One region of the Kitasatospora sp. NPDC057940 genome, then DNA from elsewhere that is predicted to be linked to it. Evidence: riboswitches for the same ligand, from Rfam matches in the RefSeq annotation. Region 1 holds a riboswitch; each other region holds the start of a gene.

Evidence for each region. A riboswitch is a leader RNA that binds a small molecule or an ion and turns the genes downstream of it on or off. The one in region 1 is predicted to bind cobalamin.
Region 2: linked by a shared signal. The riboswitch ahead of ACFVTF_RS35245 (ribonucleoside-diphosphate reductase subunit alpha) and the one ahead of ACFVTF_RS34710 (ABC transporter substrate-binding protein) in region 1 are both predicted to bind cobalamin.
Region 3: linked by a shared signal. The riboswitch ahead of ACFVTF_RS32535 (cobalamin biosynthesis protein) and the one ahead of ACFVTF_RS34710 (ABC transporter substrate-binding protein) in region 1 are both predicted to bind cobalamin.
Region 4: linked by a shared signal. The riboswitch ahead of ACFVTF_RS07535 (prenyltransferase/squalene oxidase repeat-containing protein) and the one ahead of ACFVTF_RS34710 (ABC transporter substrate-binding protein) in region 1 are both predicted to bind cobalamin.

Annotation. Positions count from the first base shown of each region.
Region 1 covers NZ_JBHVPH010000037.1:22,546-28,355, reverse strand. The annotation lists gene ACFVTF_RS34720 (ABC transporter ATP-binding protein) at 1-24, opposite strand, end outside; gene ACFVTF_RS34715 (FecCD family ABC transporter permease) at 21-1,100, opposite strand; gene ACFVTF_RS34710 (ABC transporter substrate-binding protein) at 1,097-2,068, opposite strand; cobalamin riboswitch at 2,163-2,368, opposite strand; gene ACFVTF_RS34705 (hypothetical protein) at 2,480-3,121, opposite strand; gene ACFVTF_RS34700 (type I polyketide synthase) at 3,397-5,810, shown strand, end outside.
Region 2 covers NZ_JBHVPH010000039.1:13,559-19,368, reverse strand. The annotation lists gene ACFVTF_RS35245 (ribonucleoside-diphosphate reductase subunit alpha) at 1-2,206, opposite strand, end outside; cobalamin riboswitch at 2,398-2,540, opposite strand; gene ACFVTF_RS35240 (hypothetical protein) at 2,984-4,012, shown strand; gene ACFVTF_RS35235 (glycoside hydrolase family 26 protein) at 4,153-5,607, shown strand; gene ACFVTF_RS35230 (hypothetical protein) at 5,790-5,810, shown strand, end outside.
Region 3 covers NZ_JBHVPH010000031.1:14,454-20,263, reverse strand. The annotation lists gene ACFVTF_RS32545 (hypothetical protein) at 1-41, opposite strand, end outside; gene ACFVTF_RS32540 (alpha/beta hydrolase family protein) at 387-1,499, opposite strand; cobalamin riboswitch at 1,784-1,916, shown strand; gene ACFVTF_RS32535 (cobalamin biosynthesis protein) at 2,024-2,992, shown strand; gene ACFVTF_RS32530 (cobyric acid synthase) at 2,989-4,527, shown strand; gene ACFVTF_RS32525 (putative cobaltochelatase) at 4,524-5,810, shown strand, end outside.
Region 4 covers NZ_JBHVPH010000003.1:375,660-381,469, reverse strand. The annotation lists gene ACFVTF_RS07545 (flagellar hook-length control protein FliK) at 1-422, shown strand, start outside; gene ACFVTF_RS07540 (hypothetical protein) at 540-1,904, opposite strand; cobalamin riboswitch at 2,116-2,192, opposite strand; cobalamin riboswitch at 2,283-2,413, shown strand; gene ACFVTF_RS07535 (prenyltransferase/squalene oxidase repeat-containing protein) at 2,517-5,588, shown strand; gene ACFVTF_RS07530 (hypothetical protein) at 5,585-5,810, shown strand, end outside.

The DNA.
Region 1 (5,810 bases):
CTCGGCGGGGGGCGGCACGGTCACTGCGGTCCCCCCTCGGCCCGCCCCTGGCGCCACAGCAGCCAGGCGAAGAAGGGAGCTCCGAGCCCGGCCGTGATGACGCCGACGGGGATCTCCCGGTCGGGCAGGACCGAGCGCGCCACGATGTCGCTGCCCACCAGGAGGGACGCACCCACCAGTGCCGACACGGGCAGCAGGAGGGCGTGGCGCGGGCCGCAGACCAGTCGGACCACGTGCGGGACGACCAGGCCGAGGAACCCGATGACGCCGGTGTTGGCGACCAGGCACGCGGTCACCAGCGCGGCGGTGGCGACGAGGAGCCAGCGGGTGCGCTCGACGTGGACGCCGAGGGAGCGGGCGGCGGTCTCGCCGAAGGCGAAGGCGTCCAGGTCGCGGGCCGAGGAGGCCAGGACCGTGACACCGACCAGCGCGACCGCGGTCAGGAAGACGGCGGTGGGCCACCGCACGCCGGCGACCGAGCCCAGCGTCCACTCCATGACGCCGCGCGCCGCGTTGCGGTCCCCGAGGACCAGGACGACGAACGAGGTGTAGGCCCCGCACATCTGCCCCACCGCGATGCCGGCGAGCACGGTCCGGGTGGTCGGTAGCGACCGGGTGCGGGCGCCGGCCAGTGCCAGGACGACGACGGCGGCGAGCAGGGCACCGGCGAAGGCCGCCGTCGCCACCGCGCCGGTGCCCACGGCGCCGGTCACGCCGACGCCGAGGACGATCACGGTGACCGCGCCGGCGGCGGCTCCGTCGGAGATCCCGAGCAGGAAGGGATCGGCCAGGTCGTTCCCGGTCAGGGTCTGCAGCACCGCGCCGCAGACCGCGAGGCCTGCGCCGGTGGCAGCCGCTCCCAGAACCCGGGGCAGCCGCAACTGCCAGACGATCTGGTCGTCCAGCAGCGTGACGTGCTGGCCGCCCAGCCCGAGACGGCGCGCCACGACATCGATCACCGTCCGGACCGGCTCGGGTTGCGAGCCCACGGCCAGGCCGAGGAGCACGGTGGTCAGCAGCAGGGCCGCACCGATGGCCAGGGCCGCCGTCGCGCGGCCCGGACCGGGGGGCCGCACGACGGGGCGGGGTTCGGTGGTCATGAACCCGGGTGCAGCTGGCCCAGTCCTGCGGACACCCGGGCGGCACCGTCGGCGAGCCGCACGCCGGGAGTCGACTCCGAGAACGGCACCACCACGAAAGCCTTGCGCTGCACGGCGGTGAGCTTGCTCAGCACCGGGTCGTTCTCCAAGTAGTCGATCTTGGACTGGGCCGTGTCCCAGCCGGCGTCCGCGACCACGATGGCGTCCGGGTCCGCCGCGACGACCTTCTCCCAGCTCACGTTCTGCCAGCCACCGGGCAGGTCCGCGAAGACGTTGCGGGCGCCCACGGCATCGAGCACGAGCTGAGGTCCGCCGTGGCCGGCACCGACGAACGGCGACTTGGTGTCCGAGTCGTACCACAGGACCTTCAGGCCCTTGCCCGCGGCCGTCGCCGTGAACTGGGCGAGCTGCTGCTCCTGCTGCTGCTGGATCGCGGCGGCCCGCTCCGTGACACCGAAGACCTTGGCGACGTCGTTCAGCTCGCCCCACACCGCCTGCCAGGTCGTCGGCGGCACCTGGCTCTTGTCCGAGCAGCCGAACGGGGACAGGTACGACGGGATGCCCTGGCCGCGCAGCTCGTCCCGGCTGCCCGCGACCTTGTCGGTGAACGCGCTGGAGTAGGAGGCGTACAGGAAGTCGGGACGGGCCGCGAGGAGCTTCTCCTTCGTCGGGTAGTCCTTGGAGAGCACCGGGACGGAGTCGTAGGCCGCCTTCCACTTCTCCGGGACGGAATCGTCGAGGTAGGCGGTACCGGCCATGCTGGACTGCAGGCCGAGGGACAGGGCCACCTCGGTGGCACCCTCGTTGAGCGTCACCAGCCGGGCGGGCGGCGCGCCGACCGTCACGGTGGTCCCGCAGTTGTCCACGCTGACCGGCGCGGCACTTCCGGCCGCCCCGCCGGACGTGGCGGGCGCGGGGGCGCCGGTGCAGGCCCCGAGCACGCCGGTGAACAGGACGGCCGCGACCACCCGGCCGACACGTATCGGACCTGTGGGACGAACGGCACATATCGATCGAAACGGATACAGCAGACCGCTGGGCACGTGTTCTCCAAAACCCTCGTGGAACATGTCGCGCCGTGGCCGGTCTCCTGGCTTCCGCATCAACACGCCGCAGCCGACCTTCCCGGACGGCTCTTCCAGCCCGCCCAGTGGCCCTGACCGCTGGAAAAGCCGGTCAGCGAGGGCCGCGGAACTCCGCGGCAACAGTGGCGAGGGCCGCACCGGACTCAGACCGGTTTCCCGTACACCACGGCGATGGCAAGGTATCAGGCGTGGTCAGGTCGGTGCCGACCGGATCGAGGACGCCCACCGGCCACGCGAAGCGCCGGCAGCGGCAGCGCCTTGACGGAGGTGTGAGTTCGGCCTGCCGGCGCGCTGTCACACAGTGACGGTGGCAGCTTCGGTGGCTCCGCCAGTTGAGGGTGACTGGAGGGAGCAGGCCGAGATCCGGGCCGCGAGCCCCTCGTAGTCGACGGGTTCGCCACACAGCCGGCGTACGGAAGCAAGGCCCAGGCTGGCTTGTCCGGTGGCCTCCACGAGAGCACGGGAAGCGACGTGGAAGCGCCACTGGCCAATGTCGAGCGGGTCGTAGTCGGCGTGGGTGAGCGCGGTATGGAGGGCGAAGACGTAGACATCCGCGTTGTAGGACTGCTCTGCGGCGTCACCGTCCTCGGGAGTCCAGGTGCGTCCGCGCAGTCGGGAGAAGCGAATCTCCGACAGCTGACGCTGCCCCCAGGCTTGGAGGTAGGCGCTGGTCTTGACCTCGATCCTGAGCCCGTCAGGTGTCAGGACATCGAAGCTGTCCCATTCCATGTTGCGTGCCACAGCGCCGACGGCGCGGTGGACCAGGAATTCCGCGAGCAGGCCCCGGGTGGTGTTGGTTCGCAAGTCGGGCATCGCGTAGCGCCAGAAGTCCAGCACCGTCCCGGCATCGGTGCCGCGGAAGGCCTCGTTGCCGTCGAGCGGCGCCAGTTCGGCCGGGGTGTGCCAGTCGTTGGGGGCGGCGGAGTCGGAGAGCATTCCCCCAGCCTGACACGGGCGCCGGACGGGGAGGGCGGTATTGGGGGCAGCGCTCAAAGTCCACGGCGCTGTGCCCTCGTGCCCTCCCGGGCTGGAGGACTGCTGTTTCCGTAGGTCAGAGGCCTGATCGCGGCTTTGAAGTGTCGCAGTTCCTCAGCGGCCGCGAGCGCAGCTGCGGCGAGTCCGCGGGACTCGGTCTGTGCCCGTGTGTTACTGGGTACGGAGGGGATCGGCGGGGGAGTGGGTCGCGAGTGGCGAGAGGTCGGAGCCGGGGCGTGAGTGGTGAACTGCGGTATGACGATCTGGTGCGGCCGCTGCCGGAGTTGCTGAGGAGGCACGCCGAGCGGTCGGGGGACCGGGTCGCGTTCCACGACTTCTCGCGCGGTGTCAGCTACGCCGAGTTGGAGCGGCGGACCGGGCGGCTGGCCGGGTCGCTCGTGCGGGCGGGGGTCCGGCGCGGGGATCGGGTGGCGCTCTGCCTGGGCAACTGCGTGGAGCTGGTGGAGGGTTGCCTCGCCGTGCTGCGGGCGGGGGCGGTCGGTGTCCTGCTCAACCCCCGCTCCTCCGACGACGAACTCGACCACTACCTGCGGGACAGCGGCGCCTCGGCCATCATCACCGACCCCGCGCACCTCACGCAGCTGCGCCGCCTCGGCGCCGGGTACCGCGGCCTGTACACCGTGCTCACCGGGGCGGGCCCGATCCCCTCGAACGCCCCCGACGGCACCGTCCTCTTCGAGACTGCGGCCTCGACCGGGGGCGGGCCCGCGGCCCCCGACGACCTGGGGCTCGACGATCCGGCCTGGCTGCTCTACACCTCCGGGACCACCCACCGCCCCAAGGGCGTGCTCTCCACACAGCGCAGCGCACTGTGGTCGGTGGCGGCCTGCTACGCGCCGCTCTTCGGGCTCTCCTCCGAGGACCGGCTGCTGTGGCCGCTGCCGCTGTTCCACAGCTTCGGGCACTCCCTCGCGATCCTGGGCACCACGGCCGTCGGCGCGAGCACCGCGATCGTCGGCGAACTGCCCACGCCCGGCGAGGCCTTGACGCCCGGCGACCTGTGGCGCACGCTGCGCACCCCGAGCGCCGCCCTCGGCGGGCCGTTCACCGTCCTGGCGGGCGTCCCCACGACGTACCACCGGTTGACGGCCTCGGCGAAGGACACCCCGCTCCCCGCGCCGCGGCCCGGGCTGCGGCTCTGCGTGACGGCGGGCGCGCCGTGTCCGCCCGAACTGCGCGGGGCGGTGGAGGAGACGCTCGGCGCGCCGCTGCTCGACGTCTACGGCAGTACCGAGACCTGCGGCGCGATCGCGGTGGCACGCCCGAACGGCCCCCGGGTCGACGGCTCCTGCGGACTGCCGGTACCCGGCGTCGAGGTCCGCGTCGTCGATCCGGACAGCGGGGCCGACGTCCTCGCGGGCGGCGAGGGCGAGATCTGGGTCAGCGGTCCGAATCTCATGTCGGGCTACCACGACCGGCCGGAGGCGACGGCCGCCGCGCTGCGCGAGGGCTGGTACCGGACCGGGGACCTCGGCCGGCGCGCCGAACACGGCCACCTCGTCCTCACCGGCCGGGTCAGCGAACTGATCATCCGGGGAGGGGAGAACATCCACCCCACGGAGGTCGAGCACGTCCTGCGGGGCTGCCCCGGGGTGCGGGACGCGGTGGTTCTCGGTCTGCCGCACGCCGTCCTCGGGGAGGTCCCGGTCGCCTTCGTGGTGCCCGGCCCGGAGGGCCTGGACCCGCGGCTGGTGCTCGACGTCTGCCGCTCGCAGCTCGCGGACCACAAGGTCCCCGTCGAGGTCCGTGAGATCGCGGCCGTCCCGCGCACGCCGTCGGGAAAGATCGTCCGCCATGCGGTGCTCAGCGACCCGGCTGCGGCGCCGGCCCCGGCCCCGGTCGGCGGCTCCCTGGAGCGCGGGCTGCTGTCGCTGCCCCGGGAGGAGCAGGAACGCGCGCTGTGCGAGAGGGTGTGCGCCGAGACGGCCCGGGTCCGGGGCCGCGCGCCGGAGGCGGGGCTCGACGCGGACAACTCGTTCGCCGACACCTCCTTCGCGGACCTCGGGCTGACCTCGCTCGGCGCCATCGAGCTGATCGACCGGCTCGCGGCGTCGACCGGGCTGAGCCTGCCGACGACGCTGGTCTTCGACCACCCCACCCCGGCCGCCGTCGCCCGCCACCTGCACACCGAACTGTTCACCGCCGAGCCCGCCGAGCCCGCCGAGCCCGCCGCACCCACGGCCGAGGCCGGCACGACCCCCGCACCGCGGACCGCCGAGCCGGAGGAGCCGTACGACCGGGACCCGGTGGTGATCGTCGCCATGGCCTGCCGCTACCCCGGTGACGTGGAATCCCCCGAAGGGCTCTGGGAGTTGGTGTCGCAGGGCAAGGACGCGATCTCGGACCTGCCGACCGACCGGGGCTGGGACCTCGCCGCCCTCTACGACCCCGACCCGGACCGGATCGGCACCTGCTACACGCGCAGCGGCGGATTCCTGCACCGCGCCGCGGAGTTCGACGCGGGCCTGTTCGGCATCTCGCCGCGCGAGGCGCTCGCCATGGACCCGCAGCAGCGGCTGCTGCTGGAGGTCACCTGGGAGGCGTGGGAGCGGGCCGGGATCGACCCGGTGTCCGTCCGGGACAGCGACACGGGCGTCTTCCTCGGCGTGATGTACGGCGACTACGCCTC
Region 2 (5,810 bases), on a different contig from region 1:
ACATCGAGCTGAGCTTGCCGATGGTCGGCGCCGCCATGAACAGGTTCAGCGACTGGCTCTGGTCGAGGTACGGCATGCGGGCCGCGGCCAGGTCGATCAGCGCGCGCTGGGGCAGCTCCCAGGCGGTGCGGTAGAGCGAGCGGACCTCGGCGGGCAGCCAGCCCAGCTCCTGGACGGAGCCGTTGGCCTCGCGCAGGGCGTCGCGGGTCTGCTGGTCCCAGACGCCGAGCTCCTTGAGCTCGCGCACCAGGTACGGGTTGACCTGGAGGAACTCGCCGGACAGCGTCTCGCGCTTGAACAGGTTGGAGACCTGCGGCTCGATGCACTCGTAGACGCCGGCGATGGACGCGATGGTCGCGGTCGGCGCGATGGCCAGCAGCAGCGAGTTGCGCAGGCCGGTCTCGGCGATGCGGGCGCGCAGCGCGGTCCAGCGGTCGGCCCACTGCGGGGCGGCCGTCGGGAAGTGGTCGATGTGCAGCTCGCCGCGGGCGGCGCGGGTCTCGCCGTAGGCCTCGTGGCGGCCCAGCTGCTCGGCCAGGTCGGCGGAGCGCTCGTACGCGGTGAGCATGATGCGCTCGGCGATGAGGGTGGACAGCCGCGCGGCCTCGGCGGAGTCGAAGTCGATCCGCAGCTTGAAGAAGACGTCCTGGAGGCCCATCACGCCGAGGCCGACCGGGCGCCAGCGGGAGTTGGAGGTGCCGGCCTCGGTGGTCGGGTAGAAGTTGATGTCCACCACGCGGTCGAGGAACGTCACGGCGGTGCGGACGGTGGCGTCGAGGCGCTCCCAGTCCATGGCGCCGAGCAGGTCGTCGACGGAGGCCCCCGGGGCGACGTGGGCGCCGAGGTTGACCGAGCCGAGGTTGCAGACGGCGGTCTCGGAGTCGTCCGTGACCTCCAGGATCTCGGTGCACAGGTTCGAGGAGTGCACCGTGCGGCCGGGGAGCGCGGTCTGGTTGGCGGCGCGGTTGGAGGCGTCCTTGAAGGTCATCCAGCCGTTGCCGGTCTGTGCCAGGGTGCGCATCATCCGGGCGTACAGGGTCTGCGCGGGGATGGTGCGCACGGCCTTGCCGGCCAGCTCGGCCTTGCGGTAGGCCTCGTCGAAGTCGGAGCCCCACAGGTCGACGAGCTCGGGCACGTCGGCGGGGGAGAACAGCGACCAGTCCTCGTTGGCGTTGACCCGGCGCATGAACTCGTCCGGGATCCAGTGCGCCAGGTTGAGGTTGTGGGTGCGCCGCGCCTCCTCGCCGGTGTTGTCGCGGAGCTCCAGGAACTCCTCGATGTCGGCGTGCCAGGTCTCCAGGTAGACGCAGGCCGCGCCCTTGCGGCGGCCGCCCTGGTTGACGGCGGCGACCGAGGAGTCGAGGGTGCGCAGGAACGGGACGATGCCGTTGGACTTGCCGTTGGTGCCGCGGATCAGGCTGCCGCGCGAGCGGATGCGCGAGTAGGACAGGCCGATGCCGCCGGCGTGCTTGGACAGCCGGGCGATCTGCGCGTAGCGGTTGTAGATCGAGTCCAGGTTGTCCAGCGGGGAGTCGAGCAGGTAGCAGCTCGACATCTGCGGGTGCCGGGTGCCGGAGTTGAACAGGGTCGGCGAGGAGGTCAGGTACTCCAGCCGGCTCATCAGGCCGTACAGCTCGGCGACCTCGCGCACCGACTGCTCGCTGTCGCCGACCGCCAGGCCGCAGGCGACGCGGAGCAGGAAGTGCTGCGGGGTCTCGATGACCTTGCGGGTGATCGGGTGGCGCAGCAGGTAGCGGGACTGCACGGTGCGCAGGCCGAAGTACTCGAAGCGGTCGTCGCCGTGGGCGTCGATCAGCGCGTCCAGGGCGGCGGCGTGCTTGGCGACGAAGGCGGCGGTGGTGTCGCCGATCAGGCCCTCGGCGTGGCCGACGGCGATCGAGGCGGCGAAGGAGCGCGAGCCCTGGCTGTTCGCCTCGTCGACGATCTCCAGGGCGAGCAGCCGGGCGGCGAGCTTCGAGTACTGGGGGTCCTCGGCGATCATCGACGCGGCGGCGTCCACGGCCAGCCCGCGCAGCTCGGCGAAGTCCGAGCCGGCGTGGCGGCCGCGCAGCGCGGCGGCGGCGACATGGCCGGGGTCCACCTGGGGGAGATCGACGCTGCGGTCGGTGAGCAGCCGAAGGAGCGCGCCACCGGGGTCGGAGACCGTCGGGTCGGTGGGGGCGGGGCCGGTGCCCTGGGCGGGCAGGGTGGCTGAGGCAGCGGTGGTCAAGGCGCTCTCTCCTGGCGGCGATCGGCGGTGGTGCTCGGGGGGTACCGGGCCGTTCGGGGCAGGGGAGCACGGCACGTACGCAGGAAGCGTCGCGCGACAGTGGCGTCCCCGGCCCGCCCGCGAGGCCCGGAAGGTGGTTCTCGTGCTGGCGCGGCCTCTGCGGGAGGGCCCGTGCGCACACCGTCGGCAGGTACTCGGACTCGCGGTGCGGCTGCTGGAGCCGCCCGCTCACCGCTGCGGGGCAGTCCCGGATTCGCACCGGGTTCCCCTGCATCGACAGCAGGATTGAGCATACATCTAGTGGTGTCTCTCTGATGCGACCCCACATGTAGTACGGCGCGGTGTGTCGGAGCGATAACCGGGGGTGCCGGGAGGAGGCGGGTCGTGGCCTTGGGGCGCCTCGGATCCGGGCTCCCGGCGCCCCGATTCCGAGCCCCTGGCGCCCTGATTCCGGGCCCCGTCGTCCTGGTTTCGATACGGAACGGTCACCGGGCGGACCGGTTGCCGGGGGCATGCCCTACGATCTGGGCGCATGAGCGGGCGAAGCGCCGAGGGGCGCGTTTCGCGAAGCGATCATCGAGCGAAGCGAGGGGGCGCGTGAGCGACGGAACTGGCGCACCCGGGCAGGGTCCGCAGGGAACGCCTCCCACCGGGCCGGGAGGCGCGCACGGTCAGCAGCCGCCGGTGGTGCCCGGTCCGGTGTTGCCGCCGAGCGGGGGCTTCGGGCCGCCGCCGGCCTCGTACGGGCCCCCGGTGCCGCCCGCGCCGCCGGTGGCGCAGCCCGGTCCGCCGGGGCAGCCTCCGCTGCCGCAGCCGGGGCAGCAGTGGCAGCCGAACCCCCAGGCGTACCCCCAGCAGCACCCGCAGGCACACTCCCAGCCGCATCCCCAGCAGCACCCGCAGTCGTACCCGCAGCCCCAGGCGCCGCAGCGCTCCGAGCCGAACTGGGAGGCGCTGGCGGACCGCAACGCGGCGGACGGCAAGCGCCGCCGCCGGCTGCGGGCCCTCGGCGTGGCGGTCGGGGTCGTCGTGGTCGGCGGACTGATCGCGGGCGGGGCGGTGCTGCTGACGAAGGGCGGCGACGACAAGCCGGTCGCCGGGCCGGTCACCTCGGCCTCCAGCCGGCCGTCCTCCGCCGCATCGGGTGCCGCCCAGAGCGCCGCGCCCAGTGCCGCCGCGACCCCGGGCGGGAACCCGTCCGGCACCCCGGGCGGCGCGCCGGACGACCCGTCGAAGCCGATCTGGGAGGCCGCCACCGACCCGGCGCCGCAGGACGCGGGGGCACTGTTCTCCGCGCTCCAGGTGACGGTCAACGGCGCCACCTGGAACCGGACCTTCGTCTCGCTGGACTCGCCCTGCTGGGACGGGAACTCGACGACCGGCGGGCTCGGCAAGGTCCTCGGTGACCAAGGCTGCCAGAAGGTGCTCCGGGCGACCTACGTCTCCGGCGACAGCGCGGTGACCGTCGGTGTGGCGGTCTTCGACCACAAGATCCAGGCCGAGACCTCGATGAAGAGCTACACCGGCCACCTCAAGGGCGCCGTCGCGCCGGGCGCGCCGGCCTTCTGCGCCACCCCGGGCTGCACCAACACGCACAACACCCTGGGCCGGTACGCCTACTTCACGGTCGAGGGCTCGGCGAAGGGCGGCGACGCCGCCGACTCCGCCGCCACCGCGGCGGCCGCCGGCTTCGGCGAGCACGTGAAGGGCCAGCTGCTCCAGCGCGCCAAGGCCGCAGCCGCGGCCGCGCCGGGGGCGCCGGGGGCCGCCGCGGCCGGCTGATCCGCCGTGACACCCCGGCACCGGCGGGTTCGCTCGCCGGTGCCGGGGGAGTGTGGCAGGCTCTCGGGGCAGTCATTCGCACGAGTGTTCCGGTTGTGTCCGCCTGGGCCGGTGCCGGCGAGCAACCGGAGGAGCGGTCCGTGGCCCTGCCCAGAGCCCTGCGCGGCAAGCCCGCCGTCCTGGCCGCGGCCGGGGTCGTGGTGGCCGCGGGCGCCGTGGCGCTGTTGCAGCGCGACGGCCGGGCCGACGGCGAACGGCCCGCCCGCGTCCCGGTGACGGTCGGCCTCCCCGGCCGCACCCTGCCGCCGGAGGTCGGCCGGGACCTGCTCGCCCGGGACCCGCAGGCCTCGCCGAACGCCCGGGCCGTCCAGCAGCTGCTCGCCGACCTGGAGGGCCGGGCCCGCACCGGGCAGAGCGGCGGGACGGTGATCGGCCAGCACGTCGAGGCGCACAACGAGCGCAACAACCCCGAGTACGGCGACTACCGCGGCACCAAGCAGGTCGGCTACTACTACAAGAAGGCCGCCGACCTCACCGGCAAGCTGCCCGGCTTCGTCGAGACCGACCTCGGCCCCGGCTACGGCCAGACCGGCTGGGGCGTCGGCGACCCGCGCTCCTACTCGGCCGGACGGTGGCCCACCTGCCGGCCCGGCTGGCAGTACACCGACGACGCCGTCGACCTGCTCTCCGCCGTCTGGTCCGGTCACCCGCGCGCCGACGACGGCACGTACGGCACGGCCGGCGTCCAGCGCAACTGCGACGGCACCACCACCGAACTGCCCGACAACGGCGGGGGGCCGGCCGGGATCGTCGGCATGTCCTTCCACCAGCCCTACCCCGGTTCGGACGTCAAGTCCTTCGAGCAGGTGCTCTGTTCGAACTCCCCGGCCGCGAAGGACAAGGGCTGGTTCGGCCGGGTCGTCGACAGCGCGCACGACACGCCCGAGTACCGCGCGCTGATGACCGACCTGTCCTACCTGGCCGACCACCTGGAGTACCTGGCCGCCCACGACGTGCCGGTGCTGCTGCGCCCGTACCACGAGATGAACGTGCAGGACTGCTCCCGCAGGTTCTGGTGGTCGGGCCAGAAGCCGGCCGACTACCAGGCGCTGTGGCGGATCACCTACCGCTACCTGGTGGAGACCAGGGGCCTGCACAACCTGCTGTTCGTCTGGACGCCGGTGTCCTGGGACGGAGCCCCCGGCGCGGACCCGTGGGACTACTACCCGGGCTCGCAGTACGTCGACGTGGTCGGGGTGGACGACTACAGCGGCAGCCCCGCGCACCCGATCGGCACCGGCGAGGTGTGGACCAAGCGGTACTACGACGGGCTCGCCGGCTACGACAAGCCGCGGATCCTGGCCGAGTCCTTCGCCGTCCCGGTCAACTCCCGCCAGCCGGACACGCTGCGGCGCACGCCCTGGACGATCTGGACGGTCTGGGGGCAGTCGCTCACCTCGGACAACCTGACGCCGGATCAGCCGCGCAACTCCGGCGCGGACGTCAACGCCACCTACCACAGCCCGCTGGCGCTCACCGGCGGCGCCGGGCCGTTCGGCGCGAACGTCGACTGGGGTGGCCTGCACGTTCGTTGAGCCGTTCCGCAGGTCCGCCGAGCGGCCCCGCAGGCCCGTCGAACCGGGCGCCGTGAGGTGCGCTACAGCGCCGAATTCCCTTGAACGGCTGGAATACCGTGTCCGTTGTGCCGTGTGGCATCCTGTGGCGGCGAAGCCGAGGGGCTGACGCCGGGACGGGCCCGGCGGGGCGGGGGTGCGGGATGGGACAGGTGCGTGCGATG
Region 3 (5,810 bases), on a different contig from region 1:
CCGGCGGCGGGCCGGTGGGCCGTACCGGGGAGACGGGTCACCGTCGCACCAGTACCGATCGTCGGAGGGAGCGGGGCATCACGGTCGCGCGGATTCCGAGACGTCACGTCGAGCAGTCTTCCCCTTGTACCGGCCTTCTGTCACATCCGGTTGGCTGTACGGACGGGCGGCCGTCGACGGCACCTCCCCAAGATCGGGCAACAATCGGGCAACAGAGGCAAACCGCCTGGCCGGAAACAGGTGGCGGGGTCATGCCATCCCGGCGCAACCCTTGCGGCGACGGTCGCGCTACTCGCCCGGACGATCACGCTCCGTGGCTGACGGGTGAGGTCCGGCTTTCGTACAGAGGCCCTGTCGGTGCGACTTCCCGCGCGGGGGGGCTGGGTTCAGAGAAGGGGGGTGAGCCAGCGGCGGAGGAGTTCGGTGTAGTGGGTGGGGGCGGAGTTCCAGAGGGTGGCGTGGTCGGCGCCCGGGAAGGGCCGGAGGCTGACCATGCCGGGGCGCGCGGCGGCGAGGCGCTCGGCGGCGCGGAAGGGGGCGATCTGATCGTCGGGGCTGTGCAGGAGGAGGGTGGGGACGCGCAGGTCGGCACCCTCCGCGATGCGGCTGAAGTCGGCGAGGTCGACGCCGGTGCGGCCCTCGGCGGCGAGGGCGCCGAGCTCGGCGGCGGCGCCGGTGTAGCCGGCCCGGGCGGCGCCGCGGCGGGCGGTGGCGGGCAGGTCGAGGACCGGCGAGTCCAGGACGAGGCCGCTGACGGCATGGGCCCAGGCCGAACGGGCGGCCGTCTGGAGGGCCATGGTGGCGCCGAGGGACCAGCCGTACAGGATGACCCGGCCGGCGCCGCTGTCGAGGGCGAGCCGGACCGCCGACTCGACGTCGCGCCACTCGGTCTCGCCGAAGTGGCCGAGCCCGTCCGGCGAGGCGGGGGCGCCCTGGTCGCCCCGGTAGGTGACGACGAGGGCGGGCAGGGCGAGGCGGTCGAGGACGGGGAGGACCGGGAGGGTCTGCTGCCGGTCGGCGCCGGGGCCGTGGACGAGGATCACCCAGGTGCCGCGTTTGCCGGCGAGGCGCCAGGCGGGGAGGGCGCCGAGTTCGCCGTCGGCGGCGGTGTCGGTGAAGGGGAGGCCGAGCGCCTCGGTGGGGTCGCCGAGGTGGACACGGGGGGTGAAGCGGACCTCGGTGCCGGGGGTGAGGGTGCCCCGGTCGGCGCGGACGAGGCGGCGGGTGACGCCGTGCTCGTCGCTGTGCAGGACGTCCTCGACGACGGCGTGGCCGTGGTCGTCCCATTCCACGGCCCAGCGGCCGGGGCGCAGGCTCTCGGGGCGGCGGTTGAAGGTGATCCGGCCCGCGGCGAGGCTCCGCACCAGGACGGGGCCGGACTCCCGGGCGGCGCTCGCCGGGTGGACCAGCCGTTCGGAGGCCCGACGGCCGATCACCAGGACGGCGGCCCCGGCGCCGACGACGGCGGCCGCCACGACGGCCGCGGTTCCCCAACGCATATCGCTCCCCGCTCTGCTGGTCTTGGACCGGACGGTGTCCGGGCGGTGTTCGGACGGTGTTCGGGCACCAGTTCACCGGGGGGCCGCGCGGGCGGCCACCGGGCTGGGCCGTCCGGGGCACGGCGGGGCGCCGGGCGGGGCGGGCGACAGGCGGGCGGTCCTCTGGCGGGGCGGGCGGATCGGAGGTGGCGACGGGGCTCCGAGGTGTGACCAACCCCTCCGTGACCTCGGTTGACTCCCGGTTCGGCCGCGTGATGGGATCCTGGGGCCAAACGGAGGCATGCAGAGGAAGCCGGTGCGAGTCCGGCGCGGTCCCGCCACTGTCACCGGGGAGCACGCTCGGAACATCGCCACGGCGGGCCGTCAGAAGCCGCTGGAAGGCCCGGGGGTGCGTCCGACCCGGAAGCCAGGAGACTCTCGCCCCCGGTACGTCGATCCAGGGCGCGGACCCTGAGTGAGGACACGCACGCGATGCAGGCTGCCCCGCCCCGCCGGACCCCACGCGGCCTTCCGCCGAACCCGCCGTGCGCCCGCTGACCCGCGCCGCCGCGTTCGCGCTCGGCGCCGTCGCGGGCTTCGCCGCGGACGCCCGCTTCGCCGACCCCCGGCGCGGCCACCCGGTGGCCGTCTTCGGTAGTGCGGCGACCCGGCTGGAGCGGCGGGTGTGGCAGGACGACCGGGTGGCCGGCGCCGGGTACACGGCACTGTGCGTGGGCGCGGTCGCGGCCGGCGCGGTGGCCCTGGACCGTACGGTGGGCCGGCGTCCGCCGGGCCGGGCCGCACTGGCGGCCGCCGCGACCTGGACGGTGCTGGGCGGCACCTCGCTGACCCGGGAGGCGCGCACCATCGGCCGGTCGCTGGCCACCGGCGACCTGACAGCCGCGCGGGAGCGGCTGCCGCACCTGTGCGGGCGGGACCCGAGCGCGCTGGACGGGCCTCAGATCGCCCGCGCGGTGGTCGAGTCGGTGGCCGAGAACACGGCGGACGCCGTGGTGAACGCGCTGGTCTGGGGCACCCTGGCGGGCACCCCTGGGCTGCTGGCGTTCCGCGCGGTGAACACGCTGGACGCGATGGTCGGCCACCGCTCGCCGCGGTACGCCCGGTTCGGCTGGGCCTCGGCCCGGCTGGACGACGTGGCGGGCTGGCCGGGCGCCCGGCTGACGGCACTGCTCACGGTGGCCGCCGCGCCGCAGCCGAAAACGGCCTGGCGGGTCTGGCGGCGGGACGGTTCGGCGCACCCGAGCCCGAACGCGGGCCAGGCGGAGGCGGCCTTCGCGGGCGCGGTGGGCGTCCGGCTGGGCGGGACCCTCCAGTACGGGGAACGGGTGGAGCACCGGCCGGTGCTCGGCGCGGAGTTGCGGCCGGTGACGGTGGACGACATCGAGCGGGCCTGCGTGCTCTCCCGGCGGGTGGGCGCGCTGGCCCTGGGTACGACGGTCGCGGGGCACGTCGCGCTGCGCTTGCTGACGACACGGTGGAGGGGAAGGGCATGAGCAACGCACTGCTGGTCGCCGGGACGACCTCGGACGCGGGCAAGAGCGTGGTGACCGCGGGCATCTGCCGCTGGCTGGCCCGGCAGGGGGTGCGGGTCGCGCCGTTCAAGGCGCAGAACATGTCGCTGAACTCCTTCGTCACCGCCGACGGCGCCGAGATCGGCCGGGCGCAGGCGATGCAGGCGCAGGCGGCCCGGGTGGAGCCGGAGGCGGCGATGAACCCGGTGCTGCTGAAGCCGGGCGCGGACGGCCGCAGCCAGGTGGTGCTGCTGGGCCGGCCGGTCGCCGAGGTGGGCGCGCTGGACTACCGCGAGCGCAAGCCCGTCCTGCTGGAACGGTCGCTGGAGTGCCTGGCGGACCTGCGCCGCCGCTACGAGGTGGTGGTCTGCGAGGGCGCCGGCTCGCCCGCCGAGATCAACCTGCGGGACCGGGACATCGCCAACATGGGCCTGGCGACGGCCGCCGGGCTGCCGGTGGTGGTGGTCGGGGACATCGACCGCGGCGGCGTCTTCGCGGCGATGTACGGGACGCTGGCGCTGCTGTCGGCGGAGGACCAGCGGCACGTGGCCGGCTGGTTCGTCAACAAGTTCCGCGGCGACGCGCGGCTGCTGGCGCCCGGCCTGGACATGCTGCACGGACTGACCGGCCGTCCGGTGCTGGGCACCCTGCCGATGCTGCCGGGCCTGTGGCTGGACGCCGAGGACTCGCTGGACCTGTCCACGGTGGTGGACCGGGTCGACGGCCGCGGCCCGCTCGGGGCGGACGTGCTGCGGGTGGCCGTGGTGCGCTTCCCCCGGCTGTCGAACTTCACCGACCTGGACGCGCTGGCCCAGGAGCCCGGCGTGCTGGTGCGCTGGGTGACCCGGCCGGAGGAACTGGCCGACGCCGACCTGGTGGTGCTGCCCGGCACCCGGGCCACCGTGGCCGACCTGGCCTGGCTGCGCGAACGCGGCCTGGAGCCGGCGCTGAAGGCGCGGGCGGCGGCCGGGCTGCCGGTCCTCGGGGTGTGCGGCGGCTACCAGATGCTGGCGCGCGGGATCGAGGACGAGGTGGAGTCCCGGGCCGGCTCGGTCGAGGGCCTGGGCCTGCTGCCGACGCACGTCCGGTTCGGCGTCGAGAAGGTGCTGGCGCGGCCGGTCGGCACGGCGTACGGGCAGCGGGTCGAGGGGTACGAGATCCACCACGGGGTGGTGGCCGTGGAGGGGGGCGAACCGTTCTTCTCCGATGACGACGGGCACGGCCTGGACGGCTGCCGGGTCGGCCCGGTGTGGGGCACGACCTGGCACGGCGCGCTGGAGAACGACGGCTTCCGCCGTGAACTCCTGCGCGAGGTCGCCGCGTTGTCGGGCCGGGCGTTCGTGCCGGCGCCGGACACCTCGTTCGCCGAGGCGCGCGAGGCCCGGCTGGACCGGCTGGGCGACCTGATCGAGGAGCACGCCGACACCGACGCGCTGTGGAAGCTGATCGAGGGCGGGGTGCCGGCGGCAGGATCGCTGCCGTTCCTGGCGCCCGGGGCACCTGGGGAGTATGCATGAGTGACGTCCGCTATCCGTTCACCGCGATCGTCGGCATGCCCGACCTGCGGCTCGGACTGCTGCTCAACGCGGTCTCGCCGGCCGTGGGCGGCGTACTGGTGCGCGGCGAGAAGGGCACCGCGAAGTCGACCATGGTGCGCGCGCTGGCCGGCCTGCTGCCGACCCTCGCGGCCGTCGACGGCTGCCGGTTCGCCTGCGACCCGGCCGCACCGGACCCGCAGTGCCCGGACGGGCCGCACGACCGCCCTTCGGCGTCCGAACGCCCCGCCCAGCTGGTCGAGTTGCCGGTCGGCGTGGCCGAGGACCGGATCGTCGGCTCGCTCGACCTGGAACGGGCGCTCGCCGAGGGCGTCAAGGCGTACGAGCCGGGGCTGCTCGCCAAGGCGCACCGCGGCGTGCTCTACATCGACGAGGTGAACCTGCTCCAGGACCACGTCGTGGACCTGCTGCTGGACGCCGCCGCGATGGGCCGCTCGTACGTCGAGCGCGAGGGCGTGTCGGTGCGGCACGCCGCCCGCTTCCTGCTGGTCGGCACGATGAACCCGGAGGAGGGCGAGCTGCGGCCGCAGCTGCTCGACCGGTTCGGCCTGACCGTCGAGATCGCCGCCACCCGGGACCCGGCCGAGCGCGCCGAGGTGGTCCGCCGTCGGCTCGGCTACGACGCCGACCCGGCCGGCTTCGCCGCGCGGTTCGCCGCGGACGAGCAGGCGCTCGCCGAACGCATCACCGCCGCCCGGGAGTTGCTGCCCAAGGTGGAGCTGACGGATGTGGCGCTGCGTCAGATCACCGCCGTGTGTGCCGCGTTCGAGGTGGACGGGCTGCGCGCCGACATCGTGATGGCCCGCACCGCCGTCGCGCTCGCCGCCTGGGACGGGCGGACCGAGGTGCTGGAGGAGGACGTCCGCAAGGCCGCCCAGCTGGCGCTGCCGCACCGGCGCCGCCGCAACCCCTTCGACGCGCCGGGGCTGGACGAGGAGCAGCTCGACCGGACGCTGGAGGAGCACGCGCAGCCGGAGGAGCCCGAGGAGCCTTCGGGGCCGTCGGAGTCCGAGGGGCTCGGGGGCTCGGGAGAGGCCGAGGGCGACGGGGACGGCGAGGGCGACGGCCCCGAGGACGACGGTCCGGGCCCGGACGGCGGCCCCGGCGGCGGCCCGGACGGCGGCGGGGCCCCCGAGCCCGCCTCCGGCCCGGAGGCGTCGGCCGCCGAGCCGGACGAGCCGCTCCAGCAGCCCGTACCGGCCCAACACCCCGCCCCCGCACGGGAGTCGGCGCCGGTCGCGGCC
Region 4 (5,810 bases), on a different contig from region 1:
CCGCCGCTGCCCTCACCGCCGGCCTGCTCGGCGTCTCCGCCGTCCAGGCCCCGAAGGCGCAGGCCGCCGCCTGCGACGGCACCACCGGTGTCACCGTCGTGGTCGACTTCACCGCCGTCGGCGGCGGCATCCAGACCGGCTGCGCACCCGGCGACCCGGCCAGCGGCCTGGCCGCGCTGACCGGCGCCGGGTTCGCGTACACCTTCCACCCGCGCTACCCGGGCTTCGTCTGCACCATCAACGCCCTGCCGACGACCTGCACCAACCCCACCGGCAGCGCCTACTGGTCGTACTGGCACGCCCAGCACGGCGGCCCCTGGTCGTACAGCAACCTGGGCGCGGGCAGCTACAACCCGGCACCCGGCGACGTCGAGGGCTGGTCCTTCGGCGCCGGCGCCCAGCCGGGCGTCACCGCGCCCTGACCTCCGGCGACCCCCCGGTGCCCCGGCCCCTCCGGAAGGGGGGCCGGGGCACCGGCGCTTCAGGCTTCGGACGGTGCGGACGCCGCTCGGGACGGGGTGTCCGAGCAGGACCCCGGATCAGTTGCCGTAGCGGAGCGAGACGGTGTCGCCGAGGTGGACGGTGGTGGCCCGGGTGGCGGCGGTGGCGGTGGTGCCGTCCAGGCTGACCTGCCAGGTGGCGGAGCCGCTGTTGGTGGTGCCGTTGATCGCGGTGACGGCGCCGGTGCCGGAGGACGGGGCGACGGCGGTGACGCAGCCGGCGGGGGTCGCGGATCCGGCGGCGTCGAGGACGTCGCCGAGGGTCGCGGTGGTGGCGGTCGGGGTGAGGGTGACGGCGCAGACCTTGGGCGCGCCGGTGCCGTCGTCGACGACCAGCGCGAGCCTGGCGGCGGTGCCGGGGACGAAGGCGCTGGTGGTGGCCCAGGCGGGCTCGCCGGCGGTGGTCGGGGCCGGCGGGGTGGCGGTGAAGCCGGCGCCGGCGACGGCGCGCAGGCCGTCGACGGAGGCGTAGGGGGACGGGGCGGTGTCGGTGGGCAGGTACTTGAAGCCGCCGCCGGGCTTGAACTGCTGGGCGATCAGGAAGTCGACGGGGCTCTTGCCGGTGCCGCTGGTGAAGTCGGCGCCCTGAGGGTTGATGCCGCAGGCGTTGAGGCCGGAGACGGCCCAGCCGTTGGAGTCGGTGTTGACGCCGAACATGGCGCTGAAGGCGCCGGAGGCGGTGAGCTTGCCCTTGAGGAAGTTCTTGGCGGCGACGATCGCCGGGTCGGTGGCGGGGACGCCCCCGGTGCAGAGCGAGGCCATGGCGGCGCCGGTCATGTCGATGTCGCTGCCCTGGGCGAGGGCGTTCGGGTCGCCGGCGGCCTTGCTGAAGTTCCAGCCGCCGTCGTTGTGCTGGTTGGCGCGCACCGCCGTGACGGAGGCGTCGAGCAGCGGCTGCGGGACGCGCGGGCCACCGGCCTGGGTCCTGGCGCCCGCGAGGGCGAGGAGGCCGAAGACGGTGCCGTTGAAGTTGGCGGACGGGCCGTAGTAGCCGGGTTCGGCGGTCTGCCAGTAGGCGGCGAGGTCGGCGACGAGGTTGCGGCCCGGGCCGACCCGGGCGGGGTCGATGCCGGCGGCGTAGGCGTTGAGGATGCCGCGCTCGTAGTCCGTGACGACCGGCGAGGCGCTCGGCCAGCCGGGGGCGGCGAGTTGGCCGCGGTACACCAGGCGGGCGTTCTTGGTGGGGTCGCCGCCGGGGGTGACGTCCGCGGCGGCCGTGCCGGCGGCCGCGAGTGCGCTGAACGCCCACTCGTTGGAGAGCCCGCCGCCGGTGACGTAGCTGCCGTCGGCGGCCTGGAGCGACTTCAGGTAGGTGACGCCGGTGCTCTTCGAGGTGGCTATCTGGGTCGGGCTGGCCGTCGCGTGGGCGGGGACGGCGGAGAGCAGGAGTGCGCCGGCCGTCAGAGCGACGGTGGCGGCGGAGGCGGCGCGGGCAGGGGTGGTCCGCGAGGGGGTGGTCCGCGAGGGGGCGAGGAGGGACACGGGACAGGCTCCTTGGGGTGGCGGGCGCCGACCCTGCCCCGGAGCTCCGGCGTCCGTTGGAGGGCGCGCGACTGCCGGAGCGGTCGCCGCCCGGATCGCGTGGGCCGGCTTTCGCCATGGTGCGTGGCCGGGTGGGCATTCGGGCTCAGGGCGGCGCGATCGCCACCCCACACCGCTGCGCGTCAGCCCCGGATTCGCACCGGGTTCCCCCGCTCGGCCACCGCGGACGCTACCGCACGGCGCACCGGCCCACGAGGTGACGTAGTCGATATGACGACCCGTTGACTCCCCTTCGACCGGCGTGGTCTGATGAACCGATTTTTTGCCCTCGGCATTCAGGGGAAGCCGGTCCAACTCCGGCGCTGACCCGCAACCGTGGACCCACCTGTGGTGGGTGAGCCGGAATGCCTGGATCGGGGGCCTGTTCACAGAGCACTTGCGTCGTCGCGGACTACGACGCGGTCCGGACGGCCCCTGCCCAGGGGGCCGTCGGCTGCGCCGTTGCGTCCTGCGTCGACCGACCAGGGAGTCGTCGTGAGGGTCAGCAGCAGTCGCACACGTCACAGGAACCGGGACCTCGCCTCCTTGGTGGTCGCCGGTGCTGTCGCGGTCGCCGCCTGCGGAAGCGTCCTGTTCGGGCGCCCCGGCACCGCGGCCGCCGACCCGATCGAGCAGTGCACGGCGACGACGGGCGCGATCGTCGCCGTCGACTTCACCCACTGGGGCGGCGGCGTCGTCCGGGGCTGCGACGCCCACCCCACGACCGGGATGAACCTGCTGCACGCCGCCGGCTTCACCACCACCGGAACCGAGCACGACGGACCCGCCTTCATCTGCCGCCTCGGAACCGGGACCTTCAACAGCGGTACCCAGTACCCGACGCCGGCCGAGGAACCCTGCGTCAACACCCCGCAGGCCACCGCGTACTGGTCGTACTGGATCGCCGAACCCGGCCAACAGGCCTGGTCCTACAGCCGGTTCGGCGCCGGGACGCAGAAGCCCAGGCCCGGCGAGGTCGAGGCCTGGGTGTACGGCGGCACCGACATCGGCGGCACCAGCGGGGCACCGGGCTTCACACCGGACTCCGTGAGGGCGAAGAGCGGCGGCTCGTCGGCTTCGCCGTCCGCCTCGCTGTCGCCCTCGGCGACCCCGAGTCCGACGTCGACTCCGACCCCGACCCCGACCGGGCCGTCCGCCACCGGTGACCCGGCGGCCGCCGCGGCCTGGCTGGCCCGTCAGCTCGTCGGCGGCGACCACATGGAGAACTGGGCCGTCGAGGGGCCGGACTACCCCCGGACCGCCCTCACCGCCATCGCCCTCGCCGCCGCCGGCACGCAGGACCCGGCGCTGCGCAGGACGGTCGCCTTCCTCGCCGCCCACACCGACGCCTTCCTGTATCCCGACGGTCCGGCCGGCCGGCCCGATGCGAGGGCCGCCGCACTGCTGGCCCTCGTCGCCGAGAGCACCGGTGGCGATCCCCAGGCCTTCGGCGGCCGGGACCTGATCGCCGCGCTCACCGGCCACGTCTGCGCGGCGGCGGGGGAGAACGGCAAGTGCACCGCCGCCGGGGACTTCCTCGGCGCGGCCTCGCCGTGGGTCCAGTCCCTCGGCGTCATCGCCCTCCAGCGCGCCGGCGTCACGCCACCCGCCCCGACGCTCGCCCGCTTCACGGCGCTCCAGTGCGCCGACGGCGGGGTGGCCGGATCGATGATCGTCGCCGGCGAGCACTGCGAGTCCGACCCGCTCACCACCGGCCTCGCGGCGCTCGCCCTGCGTGCGGCGCCCGGGTACGAGACGGCCGCGAAGAAGGCTTCGGACCAGCTCGCGGCCGGACAGCAGGCCGACGGATCCCTCCTCCCGTACCTCGGCGCCCCCGGCGACACCATCAGCACCGCGAGCGCGGCCCAGGCGTTCAGGGCCACCGGGCAGGACACCCGCCGAACCGCCGCCACGGCCTGGCTCGCCGCCCGGCAGGGCACGGACGGCGGCTTCGGCCCCGACGCGTCGACCACCGACCCGGACCCGGCGGCCACCGAGCAGGCGATCCTGGCCCTGACCGGCACCGACCTCACCAGCGTCCGGCACAACCCGGACGTCGGCACGCCGCCGACGACGCCCGCCACCACTCCCGTCACCACGCCCGCCACCACCCCGACGACGCCCACCACGCCCGCCGGCACGCCGCCGACCCTGCCCGCCGGGAGGGCCCCCGACGCCGCCAAGGGCAGCGCCTACCTCACCGACCCGTCCCGCCTGATCAACGGCCGCTACTACGAGGGCTTCCCGGCCTTCGCCGACTTCGGCCTCACCATCGACGGCGCCTACGCCCTCGCGGCCACCGGCACCGACGACGCCGCGCTGCGCAGGATCGTCGACTTCCTGGACCAGCCGGGCAAGGACGCCGGCGAGCGCACCGTCAACGACTGGACCGGCATCGGCACCGAGTACGCGGGCGGCGGCTCGATCGGGAAGGAGGCGCTGCTCGCCGAGGCGGTCGGCCGCAACCCGCGCGCCTTCGGCGGCCACGACCTGATCGCCGCCCTGGCCGCCCTCGTGTGCACCAAGGCCGACCAGAACACCGGCTGCGCGGCGCCCGGCAACTACACCTACGCCACCTCGGTGTTCTCCCAGGGGCTCGGCATCATGGCCCAGCTCCGGGCCGGGGACTCGACGAACGCCGCTCCCGCGATCGCCTACCTGAAGGGCCTCCAGCACCCGGACGGCTCCTGGCCGAGCCTGATCCCCGCCACCGGCGACTCCGACGTGGACAGCACGGCGATGGCCGTCATGGCCCTCGCCCTCGTACCGGGCGACGAGGCCGCGGGGGCGGTGGACAAGGGCCTCGGCTGGCTCGCCGCGCGGCAGCTGCCCGACGGCGGCTTCCCGGGCGCGGCCGGCGACTCGACCAACTCGGCCGCGCTCGCCATCCAGGGCATGACGCTGCGCCAGTCCACGTACGGCGCCCAGATCGCCAAGGCGCGCGACTTCCTCGCGGGCCAGCAGAACGGCGACGGCGGGTTCAACGTGGCCTCCGCCGGGCAGCCGGGCTCGGACGTCCGCGCGTCCACGCAGGTGCTCGGCGGTGCCACCGGGATCTCCTTCGGCACGCTGTTCCGGGACCTCGGGGGAACGTCGACGCCGACGCCGACCCCGACGTCCACCGGGACGGCGACCCCGACGGGCACGCCGACGAGCACGCCCACCGGTACTCCCACGAGCACGCCCACCGGTACGCCGACCAGCACCCCGACCGGCACGCCCACGAACACGCCCACGAACACGCCGACCAACGCGCCCACGGGCACGCCGAGCCCGACGGGCTCGCCCACGACGGCTGGGCCCTCGGACACCGCCGCTTCCTCGACCGGCGACGGTTCGACCACCTGGTCGGCCGGCGGCATCGACGCTCCGGCCGGAGGCGATGGCGGTGGCGCCGTCGCCCCCGCCGGTGGTGTGGCGGCGCAGACCGGTTCCGGCAGCCTGGCCGGCACCGGTACCCAGGCCCTGGCGCTGACGGCGGGCGCGGGTGCGCTGACCGCGCTCGGCGCAGCGGCCGTCCTCGTCGCCCGGCGCCGCACCGCGGCCGCCCCGGGGCGTCACCGGTGAGCCGGGGACTCGGTGGTCGGCTCGGTGGCCGGCTCGGCCGGCTGTCCGGGGCGGCGGCCCTGACCTTCGCCCTCGCGTTCGGCGGCGTCGCCGTGGGCACCGCCCCGGCGTCCGCGGCGCCGCTGCCGATCGACCAGTGCACCACCACCTCCGGCGTGGTGCTCGCCGTGGACTTCAGCAAGTGGGGCGGCCCGCTGCTGCGCTCCTGCGGGACCACCCCGA